Regions from separate parts of the Citrobacter sp. ANG330 genome, predicted to be linked through region 1. Evidence: predicted binding sites of a transcription regulator. Region 1 holds the regulator's gene; each other region holds the start of a gene.
The links. Region 1 encodes CRP, which controls carbon source genes, mostly activating them, when cyclic AMP is high. Its sites were predicted from a motif close to ATGTGANNNNNNTCACAT; they were not measured.
Positions count from the first base shown of each region.

Region 2: a site for CRP is predicted at 2,177-2,194, ahead of QNN88_RS19815 (6-phosphofructokinase). Genes of this name have one in related genera too.
Region 3: a site for CRP is predicted at 2,732-2,749, ahead of rhaS (HTH-type transcriptional activator RhaS). Genes of this name have one in related genera too.
Region 4: a site for CRP is predicted at 1,822-1,839, ahead of idnD (L-idonate 5-dehydrogenase). Genes of this name have one in related genera too.

Region 1 is NZ_JASJUI010000010.1:139,499-143,715, reverse strand. It holds gene QNN88_RS19275 (hydrolase) at 1-195, shown strand, start outside; gene QNN88_RS19270 (YheU family protein) at 198-416, shown strand; gene QNN88_RS19265 (phosphoribulokinase) at 471-1,340, shown strand; gene QNN88_RS19260 (OsmC family protein) at 1,428-1,832, opposite strand; gene crp (cAMP-activated global transcriptional regulator CRP) at 2,139-2,771, shown strand; gene QNN88_RS19250 (YccS/YhfK family putative transporter) at 2,823-4,217, shown strand, end outside.
Region 2 is NZ_JASJUI010000011.1:100,741-104,957, forward strand. It holds gene QNN88_RS19805 (PTS sugar transporter subunit IIC) at 1-599, opposite strand, end outside; gene QNN88_RS19810 (PTS sugar transporter subunit IIB) at 592-906, opposite strand; gene QNN88_RS19815 (6-phosphofructokinase) at 918-1,898, opposite strand; gene QNN88_RS19820 (PTS fructose transporter subunit IIA) at 2,382-2,828, shown strand; gene QNN88_RS19825 (PTS fructose-like transporter subunit IIBC) at 2,839-4,217, shown strand, end outside.
Region 3 is NZ_JASJUI010000011.1:87,713-91,929, forward strand. It holds gene rhaT (L-rhamnose/proton symporter RhaT) at 1-784, shown strand, start outside; gene rhaR (HTH-type transcriptional activator RhaR) at 781-1,629, opposite strand; gene rhaS (HTH-type transcriptional activator RhaS) at 1,767-2,603, opposite strand; gene rhaB (rhamnulokinase) at 2,904-4,217, shown strand, end outside.
Region 4 is NZ_JASJUI010000003.1:503,691-507,907, forward strand. It holds gene ahr (NADPH-dependent aldehyde reductase Ahr) at 98-1,117, shown strand; gene idnK (gluconokinase) at 1,142-1,684, opposite strand; gene idnD (L-idonate 5-dehydrogenase) at 1,902-2,945, shown strand; gene idnO (gluconate 5-dehydrogenase) at 2,957-3,721, shown strand; gene idnT (gnt-II system L-idonate transporter) at 3,785-4,217, shown strand, end outside.

The DNA.
Region 1 (4,217 bases):
ATCATCCACGCAAAAGACGACCCGTTCATGGATCATCATGTGATCCCTAAAGCGGAAGATTTACCGCCGCAGGTGGAATATCAGTTAACCGAACATGGCGGTCACGTCGGGTTCATCGGCGGCACGTTGCGTCGACCAGAAATGTGGCTGGAGTCGCGCATTCCTGACTGGCTGACACCCTATCTGGAGGCATAACTATGCAAATCCCCTGGCAGGACCTTTCCCCCGAGACGCTGGACAATCTGATCGAAAGCTTTGTGTTGCGCGAAGGTACCGATTATGGTGAACATGAACGTACCCTTGAGCAAAAAGTCGCCGACGTGAAACGCCAGTTACAGTGTGGAGAAGCGGTCCTGGTGTGGTCTGAGTTGCACGAAACCGTCAACATCATGCCGCGCAAATCATTTCGCGAGTAACCCGCACGCTATCGGCCGACTATAATAAAAAATCAATTTATTGATGGAGTTAACATGTCTGCCAAACATCCGGTGATCGCGGTAACAGGATCCAGCGGCGCGGGGACCACCACCACCAGCCTCGCGTTCCGTAAAATTTTTGCGCAGCTCAACCTGCGTGCAGCCGAGGTGGAAGGCGACAGTTTTCATCGTTATACCCGTCCGGAGATGGATATGGCGATTCGCAAAGCGCGCGATGCCGGGCGCCATATCAGCTATTTTGGCCCCGAAGCCAATGACTTCGGCCTGCTGGAACAGACGTTTATTGAGTACGGCCAGACCGGGAAAGGCCAGTCACGCAAATATCTGCATACCTACGATGAAGCCGTCCCGTGGAACCAGGTGCCGGGGACGTTTACCCCGTGGCAAGCACTGCCCGAACCCACCGATGTGCTGTTCTATGAAGGCCTGCACGGCGGCGTCGTCACGCCCCAGCATGAGGTCGCAAGACATGTTGATCTCCTGGTCGGCGTGGTGCCCATCGTTAACCTGGAATGGATCCAGAAGCTTATCCGCGACACCAGTGAACGAGGCCATTCTCGTGAGGCGGTGATGGATTCGGTGGTCCGTTCGATGGACGACTATATCAACTACATCACGCCGCAGTTCTCCCGCACCCACATCAACTTCCAGCGCGTTCCTACCGTGGACACATCCAACCCCTTCGCAGCCAGGAGCATTCCATCACTGGATGAGAGCTTTGTGGTGATTCATTTCCGCAATCTGGAAGGGATCGATTTCCCCTGGCTGCTGGCGATGCTGCAGGGCTCATTCATTTCTCACATCAATACGTTGGTGGTTCCTGGCGGGAAAATGGGTCTGGCAATGGAACTGATCATGCTGCCGCTGGTACAGCGACTGATGGAAGGCAAGAAGATCGAATAAACGGTGGGGAGTGCCCGATGGCGCTGCGCTTACCGGGCCTACGACAGGAGTAGGCCTGATAAGCGCAGCGCCATCAGGCAATGATCATCAGGCAGCAATCACTTCGTACGAATGGGTAATGTTAACCGCTTTTCCCAGCATCAACGCCACAGAGCAATACTTCTCTGCCGACAGATCGACCGCCCGCGCAACGGCGGCATCCTTCAGATCGTGGCCGGTGACAATAAAGTGCAGGTTGATGTGAGTGAACAGGCGTGGCGCCTCTTCCCGACGTTCTGAAGTCAATTTCACTTCGCAGTTCGTCACATCCTGACGGCCTTTTTGCAGGATAGAAACCACGTCAATGGCGCTGCAACCGCCAGCCGCCATCAACACCATTTCCATCGGGCTCGGTGCTTTATCACCAGAGTTACCGTCCATCAGAATCTGATGCCCGGAAGCGGACTCACCCAGGAAGGTTAACCCCTCAACCCATTTAACACGCGCTTGCATATTTTTTAACTCCAGTGCGTTAATTTTCCTGACAGATTACGCGTACATAACAATTCTCGCAACGGAAGGCGACCTGCGTCATGCTGAAGCGAGACACCAGGAGACACACGGCTAAAGCTATGCTAAAACAGTCAGGATGCTACAGTAATACATTGACGTACTGCATGTATGCAGAGGACTTCACATTAAAGGCTGCAGTTCGTTTTTGACAGTCTCTTCCCAGGACGCGGGAAGCACATTTTTGCAACCCCAGAGACAGCGGATTTTTTGGCTCTGGAGACAGCTTATAACAGAGGATAATCGCGCATGGTGCTTGGCAAACCGCAAACAGACCCGACACTCGAATGGTTCTTGTCTCATTGCCATATTCATAAGTACCCGTCCAAGAGCACGCTGATTCACCAGGGTGAAAAAGCGGAAACGTTGTACTACATCGTTAAGGGCTCAGTGGCAGTGTTGATTAAAGATGAGGAAGGGAAAGAAATGATCCTTTCTTATCTGAATCAGGGTGATTTCATTGGCGAACTGGGCCTGTTTGAAGAAGGCCAGGAACGTAGCGCATGGGTTCGGGCGAAAACAGCGTGTGAAGTGGCTGAAATTTCCTACAAGAAATTCCGCCAGTTGATCCAGGTGAACCCGGATATTCTGATGCGCCTGTCTTCTCAAATGGCTCGCCGCCTGCAAGTCACTTCAGAGAAAGTCGGTAACCTGGCCTTCCTCGATGTGACCGGTCGTATCGCCCAGACGCTGCTGAATCTGGCGAAACAGCCTGATGCAATGACTCACCCGGACGGCATGCAGATCAAAATCACTCGCCAGGAGATTGGCCAGATCGTTGGCTGTTCTCGCGAAACCGTTGGTCGTATCCTGAAGATGCTGGAAGATCAGAACCTGATCTCCGCTCACGGTAAAACGATCGTCGTTTACGGCACTCGTTAATCTCATCGGAAATGGCGCGCTACCCGGTAGTGCGTCATTTTTGTTTTGCCAATGTGGCGCAGACTGATTTATCACCCAGAAATCAACTATGCACTACGTCAAACGCTGGTGCTCTGTTTGCCCGTGGCCGTCGGCCTGATCATCGGGCAGTTGCATCTGGGTTTGCTCTTCTCTCTCGTTCCCGCCTGCTGCAACATTGCCGGGCTTGATACACCGCACAAACGCTTTTTCAAACGCCTGGTGATTGGCGCGTCGCTGTTTGCCGGATGCAGCCTGATTATGCAGCTGCTACTGGCGCAGGCGATCCCGTTGCCGCTGATCCTGACCGGACTCACATTGATTCTCGGCGTCACCGCGGAACTGAGTTCACTGCATGCCCGCCTGCTGCCCGCCTCGCTGATTGCCGCTATTTTTACGCTGAGCCTGGCAGGAAATATGCCGGTCTGGGAACCGTTGCTGATCTACGCGCTGGGCACGCTGTGGTATGGCTTATTTAACTGGTTCTGGTTCTGGCTGTGGCGCGAGCAACCGCTGCGCGAGTCGCTAAGCCTACTGTACCGGGAACTGGCGGATTACTGCGAAGCCAAATACAGTATGCTGACTCAGCACACCGATCCGGAAAAAACGCTACCGCCGCTGCTGGTCCGCCAGCAAAAAGCCGTCGACCTCATCACCCAGTGTTATCAGCAGATGCATATGCTGTCGGCGCATCACAACAATGACTACAAACGAATGCTGCGCGCCTTTCAGGAAGCGCTGGATTTACAGGAACATATCTCAGTGAGTCTGCACCAGCCGGAAGAGGTGCAAAAGCTGGTCGAACGCAGCCACGCTGAGCAGGTGATTCGCTGGACGGCGCAAACCGTCGCCGCGCGGTTGCGGGTACTGGCGGATGACATTCTGTATCACCGACTGCCGACCCGTTTCTCTATGCAAAAGCAGATTGGCGCGCTGGAAAAAATTGCTCATCAGCATCCGGATAACCCCGTCGGGCAGTTCTGTTACTGGCACTTCAGCCGTATCGCCCGGGTGCTGCGCACTCAACGACCACTTTACGCCCGCGATCTGATGGCTGACAAACAGCGCCGTCTTCCGTTGCTTCCTGCGTTGAAAAACTACCTTTCCCTGAAATCACCAGCGCTACGCAACGCCGGGCGTATCAGCGTCATGCTCAGCATCGCCAGTCTGATGGGAACCGCGTTACACCTGCCGAAACCGTACTGGATCCTGATGACCGTGCTGTTTGTCACGCAGAACGGTTATGGCGCCACCCGCGTGCGTATTCTGCACCGTTCGGCGGGTACGCTGGTGGGGCTGATTATTGCAGGCGTGACGCTGCACTTTCATATTCCTGAAGGATATACGCTGGCCCTGATGCTGGTGATCACCCTGGTCAGCTATCTGACTATCCGTAAAAACTACGGCTGGGCGACGGTGGGATTTACC
Region 2 (4,217 bases), on a different contig from region 1:
ACTTTAGCCACTGCGGCCTGGACCAGATAACCAATGGTGCAGAAATGTCCCAGCGCCACATCATCCGAGCCGGTAATGCGTCTGACCACCGGTTGCGCCAGCGCAGGCATCAATACCGCCATCACGCCGCCAAAAATCCCACCGGTTAAAATCAGCGGCAGTCCGGTGAGGCCTGATTTATAGCCAATAACCGCGCCAATGGTCGCCATCCACAATAACGCCTGTCCGGTCAGGAAGATGTATTTCAGCGGTGTCAGGCGCGCAATAATGATATTGACGGCAAAAATCACCATGAGCGTTAACGCCACTTCCGAACCCAGTTCACGGTTCGCTAACCCGGCAATGGCGGCCACATCGGTAATATAGCCCTTCATGCCAAATCCCTGAGTAAAAATATCGTTCAGGAAGGTCAGCGTGGCGACAATAATATTAATGCCAGCCATCATGATTAAAAAACCAAGCAGCGTTTTAAACGTGCCTTCTGCGGTTTTCCCCGGCGATTTCTTTTGCAGGATCAGACCGAGCATCGCGATAAAAGCAATTAATATCGATGCCTGCCCGAGCAAATCTTTAACGATGAATTCAACGATACTATTCATAATCGGCTACCTTCAGATTCCGCTCTTTTAAAAACGCGACGATCTTAGCTTCAATTTCGTCTTTGTCCGTGAGCTTATTCAGTACCACAACCCGTTTAATTTCTTCTTCACTGGCATCCGCCGTTAAGATGTCAGCAAAGGTTTTTTGCGTCAGGATCATGTCAGATTTAAACGCGCCTGCTTCGGATACTGTGGTATGTTCGATATGCGCAGGAATTTCCAGTTTCTTTAAAACCGCTTTCGCCGTCATTTCAATAGCAAAACTTGAACCGAGGCCGCAGCCACATACGCAAAGAATTTTCAGCATGTAAGGTCTCCTCAAATAATATTGAGTTGTTTGGCAAGTTTGTAATGATGTCCTTCTGTATCGACCAGACGTTTTTTCATACTTACGAGATCAATCGGAATAGGTTTATTGCTTTGATTAATAATAATTGCTTTATTTTTCATCCCTGACTGAATGCACCGAACCACTTCGCTCGCCATAATGGTGCCCTGATAAATTTCTTCACAGGTCGGATCGCCATTACGTAAACCGTAACCGACAATGGTTTTCCGAATTCGCTCGCCGATACGCGGTTCGAGTTGTTTAATCATGGTATCAATCGCCCCCTGAAAACCGGGGGAATATTCTCTGGTGTAGCCTTCTGAGCACAGAATTATCACGCTGTTCTGGGTGGCCAGTTTTTGCTTTACCCGTTCTGCTAAAGCTTCAAGCGACATCTGGGACTCTGGAATCAGGGCGATATCCGCATTGCATTTAATCGCAGATTGCAGGGTTAATTCGCCACAATAGCCACCCAATAACTCCACCATAAACACGCGACCGGGTAGGGCTCTGCCCGTATTTCGTAAACGAGAAACCTCCTTAATAATCTGTTCGCAGGCAGTCGAAAAACCAATCGTATAATGACTACCGTAAACATCATTATCGATGGTCATGCCCACACCAAAACAATTAATATCAAATTCGCTCAGGGTATTGAGAAACTGTAAACTGCCGTCGCCGCCAGCCATAATCAGTACATCAATGTGCAGCGACTTGAGTTTTCTGGCGATCGTTTCATATTCGCTACGCTGCAATTTACGGGTTGTTCTTCCCGAGGTAATAATGGGTATCGCTGCAATGGAAAAATCGACCAAATCACGCCACGCCACGTCATGGTGATTTTTCTCCAGCAAACCGGGGATCCCACCATTGAATAAGGTAATTTTTGCATCCGCGAGTCTGGCGATCTGGAATATAAAGTTATTAATTCCAGAAACATCGCCACCACTAATGACAATACCAATTTTCATTGCGTTTCCTCCGAAGCACCCGTGGAAACATTTTTCCCTGACTTCAAGCCTGTTATTTGCAATGAAGATCACATTATGATGATAAATTCCGTAGCGCGGAATATTGACAGGATGATTACATGGTTGTTTTTTGTGACTAACATCTCATTTTAAGAGGGTGCATCCGCGAGGCATCCATTTTTAATTTCGTTAATTATCATTGCGTTAATTGACACAGAAATCTTTTCTTTTAAGCGGTTGTCTTCCGCTTCCTGCATCGATGTTATGAAAAGAGAGAAATGTGAGAAATATCGCATTTTTTTGCGACCGGGAGGTTTATTTACGCCTTATTTCGTTCTGCCTCACTTTGCAAACTGTGGGCTTGCGCACAAAGCCTGTTGATGCTTAGCCCACATTATGTCACTCCGCTCAGACATATTGCCGCTCATCACAACACGGTCTCCTCGTTAAAATCTTCATAACGCGTTTTAACGGAGTTCCTTTATGTCCATGCTCACAACACGTTGCCTTGATCTGAATATTCAGGGCAACAGTCCTTATTCCATTCTTAAACAACTTGCGGAAATGGCCTTTCGCAATGGCGCCATCACCGACCGACAGGTGTTTCTACAGACGCTTTTGATGCGGGAAAAACTCCACTCCACCGGATTTAGCTCAGGCGTCGCCGTGCCGCATGGCAAAAGCGACTGTGTAAAACATCCCTTTGTTCTGTTCGCCCGTCACGCTCAGGGCGTTGACTGGCGCGCCAGCGATGGCGAAGTCGTCAATTGTTGGATCTGCCTCGGCGTACCGCAATCCGGTGAAGACGCTCAGGTTCAAATCATCGGCACCCTGTGTCGCAAAATCATCCATCAGGATTTCATCAATCAACTGAAACAAGGCGATGCCACTCAGGTGCTGACCTTGTTAAATCAGACCCTAACCTCATAAGGAAGCGGCTATGGAGTCATCCTTACGTTTAGTGGCGATCACCAACTGCCCTGCCGGTATCGCTCATACTTACATGGTGGCGGAAGCGCTGGAGCAAAAAGCGCGCTCGCTCGGATATACGATAAAAGTCGAAACCCAGGGTTCAAGCGGTGTCGAAAACCGACTGACTCAGGATGAAATTGCCGCGGCCGATTACGTGATTTTAGCCACCGGTCGGGGATTAAGCGGTGAAGATCGGGCGCGATTTGCCGGGAAAAAAGTCTATGAGATAGCCATTGCGCAGGCGCTGAAAAATATCGACCTCATTTTCACGCAATTACCGTCACACTCTCAGCTTTTTGCCACCGACAACGGCGTAAAACTCGGTAAGCAGGATGTCCCGCAAGGCAGCGTCATGAGCCATTTGATGGCGGGGGTTTCCGCCGCGCTGCCGTTTGTGATCGGTGGCGGTATTCTGGTTGCCATCGCCAATATGCTGGTGCAGTTCGGCTTACCGTATACCGATATGTCGAAAGGTGCGCCGTCATTTTCCTGGATTGTCGAATCCATCGGTTATCTGGGCTTCACCTTTATGATCCCGATTATGGGGGCTTACATCGCAGGGTCGATTGCTGACAAACCCGCATTCGCCCCGGCATTCCTGGTCTGTTATCTGGCTAACGATAAAGGATTGCTCGGCACCCAGTCTGGCGCCGGTTTTCTCGGCGCGGTAGTACTTGGCCTGGCAATCGGTTATTTCGTGCTGTGGTTTCGCAAAGTGCGTCTCGGCAAAGCGCTTCAACCGCTGCTGGGATCAATGCTAATTCCGTTTGTCACACTGCTGGTATTTGGCGTACTGACCTATTACGCCATCGGCCCGGTCATGTCAGACATCATGAGTGGCCTGTTGCATTTTCTGAATACGATCCCACCCTCCATGAAAATGGGCGCAGCCTTTCTCGTTGGCGCGATGCTGGCATTTGATATGGGTGGACCTATCAACAAAACCGCCTGGTTCTTCTGTTTCTCACTGCTGGAAAAACATATTTACGACTGGTACGCCATTGTCGGCGTCGTCGCGCTGATGCCGCCCGTCGCGGCAGGCATTGCCACGTATCTGACGCCAAAACTGTTTACCCAACAGGAAAAGGCTGCTGCCAGCAGCGCCATTGTCGTCGGTGCCACCGTCGCCACCGAACCCGCGATTCCCTATGCGCTGGCCGCACCGCTGCCGATGATCACCGCCAATACGCTCGCCGGTGGAATTACCGGCATGCTGGTGATCGCCTTCGGAATCAAACGTCTCGCGCCGGGATTGGGTATCTTCGACCCGCTGATCGGCCTGATGTCTCCGGTCGGTTCCTTTTATCTGGTGTTGGCTATCGGTCTGGCACTGAATATTGCGTTGAT
Region 3 (4,217 bases), on a different contig from region 1:
CATTGGCAATATCAACTATGGCCTGACCATGCGCTACCTCGGCATGTCGATGGGAATTGGTATTGCTATCGGCATCACGCTAATTGTCGGTACGTTGATGACGCCCATCATCAATGGCAACTTTGATGTACTAATCAATACCGAAGGCGGGCGTATGACGCTGCTCGGGGTGCTGGTTGCGCTGATTGGCGTCGGGATCGTCACCCGCGCGGGCCAGCTCAAAGAGCGCAAAATGGGCATCAAAGCCGAAGAGTTCAACCTGAAAAAAGGGCTGCTGCTGGCGGTAATGTGCGGCATTTTCTCCGCAGGTATGTCATTTGCGATGAATGCCGCGAAGCCGATGCATGAAGCCGCTGCCGCGCTGGGTGTCGATCCGCTGTATGTCGCACTACCAAGCTACGTGGTGATCATGGGTGGCGGCGCGCTGGTCAACCTGGGCTTCTGCTTTATTCGTCTGGCAAAGGTAAAAAATCTGTCAGTAAAAGCCGACTTCTCACTGGCAAAGCCGCTGATTATTACCAACGTGCTGCTGTCTGCATTGGGCGGCCTGATGTGGTATTTGCAGTTCTTTTTCTACGCCTGGGGCCACGCGCGTATTCCGGCGCAATATGACTACATCAGTTGGATGCTGCACATGAGTTTCTACGTGCTGTGCGGCGGCATCGTCGGTCTGGTGCTGAAAGAGTGGAAAAATGCCGGACGTCGCCCTGTTGGTGTATTGAGTCTGGGATGCGTGGTGATCATCATCGCCGCCAACATTGTCGGGCTGGGCATGGCTAGCTAATCGCTCTGGTGACTGAGATGACGCCACTGACTGGGCGTCATCCCGGTTTCCCGCGTAAACACCACCGAAAAGTAGTTACTGTCCTCAAAACCGCACTGCATCGAAATTTCACTGATCATCAACCGACTGTGCTGAAGAAGATATTGCGCATGACAAACGCGGACCTGCCGCTGATACTGGTTAATCGTCATCCCGGTCTGGCTGCGAAACTGCTGGCGCAACACGCGTTCACTGCACGCTTCCTGCTCGCAAAATTCATCCAGCGCAAACGGTCGCTCAAGGCTGCCAGCCAGCGCGGTGATGAGTTTATCCAGTAACGTTTCGCTGGAGGTTGCCATCTCCGTGTCGGTGGCATAACGGTGGCGTTTCAGCGTCATCACCAGTTGACCAAACAGCAGTTCCGCCAGGTCGTTAGCGAGCGGATCGTGCTGGGTACTTTCATGCTCAAGCTGGCTTATCACCTGGCGGGCTTGCGCCATGCCAACGCTGCCCAACCGCCAGTGCGGCTGCCGCGGGGTACCGTTAAATCCCGGAATTGCGCTCTCCCAACCCAGATTCAGCTTCAGCCGCTCCGGGCAATAGATAATGTTCTGCAACACGAGGTCGTTAACGGAGGTGTAGGAGTGTTTGTCTTCGGCGCGAATATAAAACAGATCGCCACGGGTGATGCGATAGGGACGGTCATTCAGCACGTGCAAACCGTTGCCGCGCCAGACCATCACCAGCTCACAAAAATCATGCGTATGTTCAGCAAACACATTTTGCGGATAGCGATCGGCAACGGCGACGGCTTGCCCGGCATTCGCAAAGAAATCGTCTTTTAAAAGCACCAGATGATTCGCCACCAGCATCTTCCCTGCCGGATGGCGCTTCGCTTATCCGGCCACAAATTACGTCAACACCCAGGCCGGATTAGACATCCGGCATCATAGAACGATGATTATTCACATTCTGGCGGCAAAAAACGTTGATAGTATTCGCGTTACTGAAGTAACGCATCTCGCCCCTGGCGGATGTCGCGCGGTGACCAGTTGAATTCACGGCGAAACAGAGTCGAAAAGTGGTTACTGTCGCCAAAACCGCAGCGATAGGCGATCTCCGTGACGCTTTCATCGCTATGACGTAACAAGTGACGGGCTTTGATCAGACGCAGGCGGTTGAGATAACGCTGCGGCGTCAACCCGGTTTGCTGTTTCAACTGGCGATGCAACGTGCGCAGAGAAAGCGAAAACCGTTCGGCCAGCGCCTCCCAGCAGACCTCCTCCGCAAAATGGTCTTCCAGCCAGGCTATCAGATGATTCAGCCGCGCATCGTTATTTTCCGCCCCTTCCATCAGGCTGCTTTTGCGTAACAGCACCAACAACTGCATAAACAGAATTTCGCGATGGGCCAGGCCGGGAAGATCGCTCTCATCGCCATCCTGTTCCATCTTTGCCACCAGTTGCCGCACCTGTTGGAGCACGCTTTGGTTCACTCGCCAGTGGGAAGGATAGACGCCGTCCAGCTCCTGCGGCAGTAGCTGATTCAGCCCGGATAAAAACTGGAACGCATCGGGCGAGCGATAGAGCACATTCGTCAGGCAAAGATTATCCGTATGTTCATATAAGTGTCGATCATGGTCGCGAACAAAGCAGACCGTACCGCCGCTGATGGTGTAGGGCTGGCCGTTAAACACATGAATACCCGTGCCATGTTCAACTATCACAATCTCATGGAAATCATGGTGATGCTCAGGAAAAGCGGACTGCGGAAGCCGGGGTTCAATGGCCACGGGCGCATTACCTGATGGAAAAAAATCCACGCTGTGCAGTACGGTCATGATGGCTTCCTGAGCGAATGAACATGTCCAAAATAGTAATTAAGGGTTAGCCACCGCACCTTAAATTTTTGACGCGAAACCGCGCAAACACGGTCAATTTTTCAAGAAAGGGCGGGAAAGATCCGGAAATGCGGACGGCGTCACATCCGGGAAGAACAGGCTAATTACCGGAAACTGTGAAGGTTATCACGTTCATCTTTGCTATCTTGCCAGCGGCCAATTTTGCCTGTCAGTAACAAGAAGGTGAGCGTTTACGAGGTTTTCTAGACTGGGCCTAATGAAACTCAGAAGGACCTCACTATGACTTTTCACCATTGTGTCGCTGTCGATCTTGGCGCCTCCAGCGGACGGGTAATGCTGGCACGCTATGACAGTGAACATCGCACTCTGACGCTGCGTGAAATTCACCGCTTCGTTAACTGCCTGCAAAATCAGGACGGTTTCGACACATGGGATCTCGACAGTCTCGAAGACGCCATTCGCCTGGGCCTGGAAAAAGTCTGCGATGAAGGCATTCGCATCGACAGTATCGGCATTGATACCTGGGGCGTGGACTATGTCCTGCTCGATAAGCAAGGCCAGCGCGTCGGGCTACCCGTGTCTTACCGTGACAGCCGCACCACAGGCGTAATGCAGCGCGCACAGGAACAGCTCGGTAAAGGCAACATTTACCAACGCAGCGGGATTCAGTTCCTGCCGTTTAACACGCTCTACCAGTTGCGCGCGCTGGTCGAGCAGCAGCCGGAACGGCTTTCTCAGGTGGCACACGCGCTACTGATCCCCGATTACTTTAGTTTCCGGCTGACCGGCGAACTGAACTGGGAATACACCAACGCCACCACCACGCAACTGGTCAATATCAACAGCGACGACTGGGATGACACATTGCTGGCGTGGACGGGCGTAGACAAAGCGTGGTTCGGTCGTCCTACCCATCCGGGTAATGTGATTGGTTACTGGATTTGCCCGCAGAAAAATCGCATTCCCGTCGTCGCGGTCGCCAGCCACGACACCGCCAGCGCGGTGATCGCCTCGCCGCTGGCCGACAAACACAGCGCGTATCTCTCCTCCGGCACCTGGTCGTTAATGGGCTTTGAAAGCCGAACGCCTTACACCAACGACGCCGCGCTGGCGGCCAACATTACCAATGAAGGCGGCGCGGAAGGCCGTTATCGGGTACTGAAAAATATCATGGGGCTTTGGCTGCTGCAGCGCGTACTGAAAGAGCGTCAGGTGCGCAATCTGCCTGCGTTGATCGCGGCAACAGAGGCGCTGCCCGCCTGCCGCTCTCTGATTAACCCAAATGACGATCGCTTTATTAATCCTGCCGATATGAGCGCCGAAATTCAGGCCGCCTGTCGTGAATCCGGCCAGCCGGTACCAAACAGCGATGCGGAACTGGCGCGCTGTATTTTCGACAGCCTGGCGCTGCTGTACGCCGATGTGTTGCAGGAACTGGCGGCACTGCGCGGCGAAACCTTCAGCCAGTTGCACATTGTCGGCGGCGGCTGTCAGAACGCCCTACTGAATCAACTCTGCGCCGATGCCTGCGGCATTCGTGTGATGGCCGGCCCTGTTGAAGCCTCCACGCTCGGCAACATCGGTATCCAGTTG
Region 4 (4,217 bases), on a different contig from region 1:
AACCAGCACGCCGTCTTCTTAATCCCCCCTTCTGCGAAGCGACGCCGTTTTTCATGCTCTACACTTTTCTGTTCAACACCACATTGAGGGAAACACGATGTCGATGATTAAAAGCTATGCCGCAAAAGAGGCGGGCAGCGAACTCGAACTCTTTGAATATGATGCGGGCGAACTCAAGCCGGAAGATGTCGAAGTGCAGGTCGATTACTGCGGTATCTGCCATTCCGATTTGTCGATGATCGACAATGAGTGGGGATTCTCTCAGTATCCACTGGTTGCCGGGCATGAAGTAATTGGTCGCGTGGCCGCCCTCGGCAGCGCGGCGCAGGGGAAAGGCCTGAAGGTAGGCCAGCGCGTGGGGATTGGCTGGACGGCACGCAGCTGTGGTCACTGCGATGCCTGTATCAGTGGTAATCAGATCAACTGCCTGGAAGGTGCAGTACCAACCATTCTCAATCGTGGCGGCTTTGCTGAGAAACTGCGCGCTGACTGGCAGTGGGTGATCCCGCTTCCAGAAAGCATCGATATTGAATCTGCCGGTCCACTCCTGTGCGGCGGTATTACGGTGTTCAAACCACTGCTGATGCACCACGTCACCGCCACCAGCCGTGTCGGGGTAATTGGTATTGGCGGATTGGGACATATTGCCATCAAGCTGTTGCATGCGATGGGATGTGAAGTTACCGCGTTCAGCTCTAACCCGGCGAAAGAGAAAGAAGTGCTGGCGATGGGCGCCGATAAAGTGGTGAACAGTCGCGATCCGCAGGCATTAACGGCGCTCGCGGGCCAGTTCGATCTCATCATCAACACCGTCAATGTCGATCTCGACTGGCAACCCTACTTCGAAGCGCTGGCCTACGGCGGCAACTTCCACACCGTCGGCGCAGTGCTGAAGCCGCTGCCGGTCCCTGCCTTCACGCTGATTGCCGGCGATCGCAGCATCTCCGGTTCGGCGACCGGTACGCCATATGAGCTGCGTAAGCTGATGAAGTTTGCCGGACGGAGCAAGGTCTCGCCGACCACCGAACTGTTCCCGATGTCGCAAATCAACGAAGCAATCCAGCACGTGCGCGACGGTAAAGCCCGCTACCGTGTGGTGCTGAAAGCCGATTTCTAACGGTCTGACTCAGCGCCTCTCAACTCAGAATGAGGCGCTGGGTCGCTCTCGTGCCTGGCGAAACGCCAGAACAGCCTGCTGGCACTGCGCCGTCACGTTCTCAATGTCATGATTAATATCGATACGCGCAATATCGGCTTCCTCCGCCAACGGACACTCCAGCGCCTCAAACTGACTTTTCAGCAAGCCGACCGGCATAAAGTGACCTGCCCGACGCTGCATCCGCGCCAGGATAATGTCATAGTCACCATCCAGCCAGAGAAAATGGACGTTAGGACTGCCCTTGCGTAAAAAATCGCGATACTGTTTTTTTAATGATGAACAGACAATAAATCCGGTCTCATTCTTTTTATACAAACTATAAGATGCATCATTTAAGCGCTCTAACCACGGCAGTCGATCTTCATCAGTTAACGGTATTCCCTGGGACATTTTATCAATGTTTTTGGCAGGATGGAGATCGTCGCCATCAATAAACTTCGCCGATAATAATGCCGCCACCTTACTACCAATTAACGATTTACCACTTCCTGAAACGCCCATCAAAATATAGCTTTCCCCGGCCATGTAAAACCCTCTGCGTCATATTCCATGGCGCGATACTACGCCTGCACAATCGGCAATTTCACGCTTTTTAATTTCCATAGATGAGAATTATAAAGCGCATCACGTTATGCGTAACATTGTAGTGTAACAATTTTCCAGTGTGACAGTTGTCACAAATAAGGACAATTAAAACCGCTTAAATGCACTGGAGATGAAGACCTGACCCAGTGAGGCATTTATGGAAGTGAAAACTCAATCCTGCGTTGTCGCGGGTAAGCGTTCTGTTGCCGTAACCCAACAGAATATCGAATGGAATAATAAAGGCACGCTCGTAAAAATAACCCGAGGAGGAATTTGCGGTTCCGACTTACATTATTATCAGGAAGGGAAAGTCGGTAATTTTACCGTCAAAGCACCGATGATTTTAGGTCATGAAGTTATTGGTAAAGTGGTCCATAGCGATTCAGAAACATTACGCGAAGGACAGTCGATTGCCATTAATCCATCTAAGCCATGCGGTCATTGTAAATACTGTCTTCAGCATGAAGAAAACCAGTGCACTGAAATGCGCTTTTTTGGCAGTGCGATGTATTTTCCGCACGTCGACGGCGGCTTTACCCAGTTTAAAACGGTCGATACCGCCCAGTGCATTCCCTACCCGGAAGAGGCGGACGAAAAGGTGATGGCCTTTGCTGAACCTTTGGCCGTAGCCATTCATGCCGCGCATGAGGCCGGCGATCTTCAGGGGAAAAAAGTATTTATCTCTGGCGTCGGCCCCATCGGTTGCCTGATTGTCAGCGCAGTGAAAACGCTGGGCGCGGCGGAAGTGGTCTGTGCCGATGTCAGCCCCCGTTCGCTGTCGCTGGCTCAGCAAATGGGCGCGGATACGCTGGTAAATCCCCAGCATGACGCTCTGGACCAGTGGAAAACGGAGAAAGGCTATTTCGATATCAGTTTCGAGGTCTCCGGCCATCCCTCCTCCATTACCACCTGTCTGGAAGTCACCCGCGCAAAAGGGGTGATGGTGCAGGTGGGTATGGGTGGTGCCGTTCCGGACTTCCCGATGATGATGCTGATCGGCAAAGAGATAGCGCTGAAAGGCTCGTTCCGCTTTACCACCGAATTCAATACCGCAGTCTCCTGGCTGGCGCATAACGTTATCGATCCACTGCCGCTACTGAGTGCGGAATATCCGTTTACCGACCTGGAACAGGCGCTGATTTTCGCCAGCGATAAAACCCAGGCGGCAAAAGTTCAGCTCGTCTTTGAGAATGAAAAATAAGGAGCAATATCATGAACGATCTTTTTTCACTGGCAGGTAAAAATATTCTGATCACCGGCTCCGCCCAGGGGATCGGTTATTTGCTGGCAACGGGTCTTGGCAAGTATGGCGCGCAGATTATCGTTAACGATATTACGTCAGAACGGGCTGAAGCCGCCGTCGCAAAGCTACAGCAGGAAGGGATCCGCGCCGTTGCCGCTCCTTTTAACGTGACGCATAAGCAGGATATCGACGCCGCCATTGATCATATCGAAAAAGATATTGGCCCGATTGATGTACTGGTCAATAACGCCGGGATCCAGCGCCGCCACCCGTTTACCGAATTCCCTGAGCAGGAGTGGAACGACGTGATCGCCGTTAACCAGACCGCCGTGTTCCTCGTCTCCCAGGCGGTAACCCGCCGCATGGTGGAGCGCCAGGCCGGGAAAGTGATCAACATCTGCTCAATGCAAAGTGAACTGGGGCGCGACACCATCACCCCGTACGCCGCCTCGAAAGGCGCGGTGAAAATGCTGACTCGCGGTATGTGCGTAGAGCTGGCGCGCCATAACATCCAGGTTAACGGCATCGCGCCGGGCTACTTCAAAACCGAGATGACCAAAGCGCTGGTTGAGGATGAAGCCTTCACCTCATGGCTGTGTAAACGTACACCTGCCGCCCGCTGGGGCGATCCACAGGAACTGATTGGCGCAGCGGTATTTCTCTCCTCCAAAGCCTCGGACTTCGTCAACGGACACCTGCTGTTCGTCGATGGCGGCATGCTGGTCGCGGTGTAACCGCTGAGCAACCCTACGCAGCGCGCAAGCGCTGCTTTTTTGGCACACATAAGAGATAAGATTATGCCATTAATCATAATTGCGGCAGGCGTCGCGCTGCTTCTGGTCCTGATGATTGGCTTTAAAGTCAATGGCTTCATCGCCCTGGTTCTGGTCGCAGCCGTCGTGGGATTCGCCGAAGGGATGGACGCACAGGCCGTTTTACACTCCATTCAAAACGGGATCGGCGGTACGCTCGGCGGGCTGGCGATGATCCTCGGTTTTGGCGCAATGTTGGGAAAATTGATTTCTGATACGGGGGCCGCGCAACGGATCGCGACCACCCTCATCGGAACGTTTGGTAAAAAGCGCGTGCAGTGGGCGCTGGTCGTCACCGGTCTGGTCGTCGGGCTGGCGATGTTCTTCGAAGTCGGGTTTGTACTGCTGCTGCCGTTGGTATTCACGGTGGTGGCCTCATCCGGTTTGCCGCTGCTGTACGTCGGCGTGCCGATGGTCG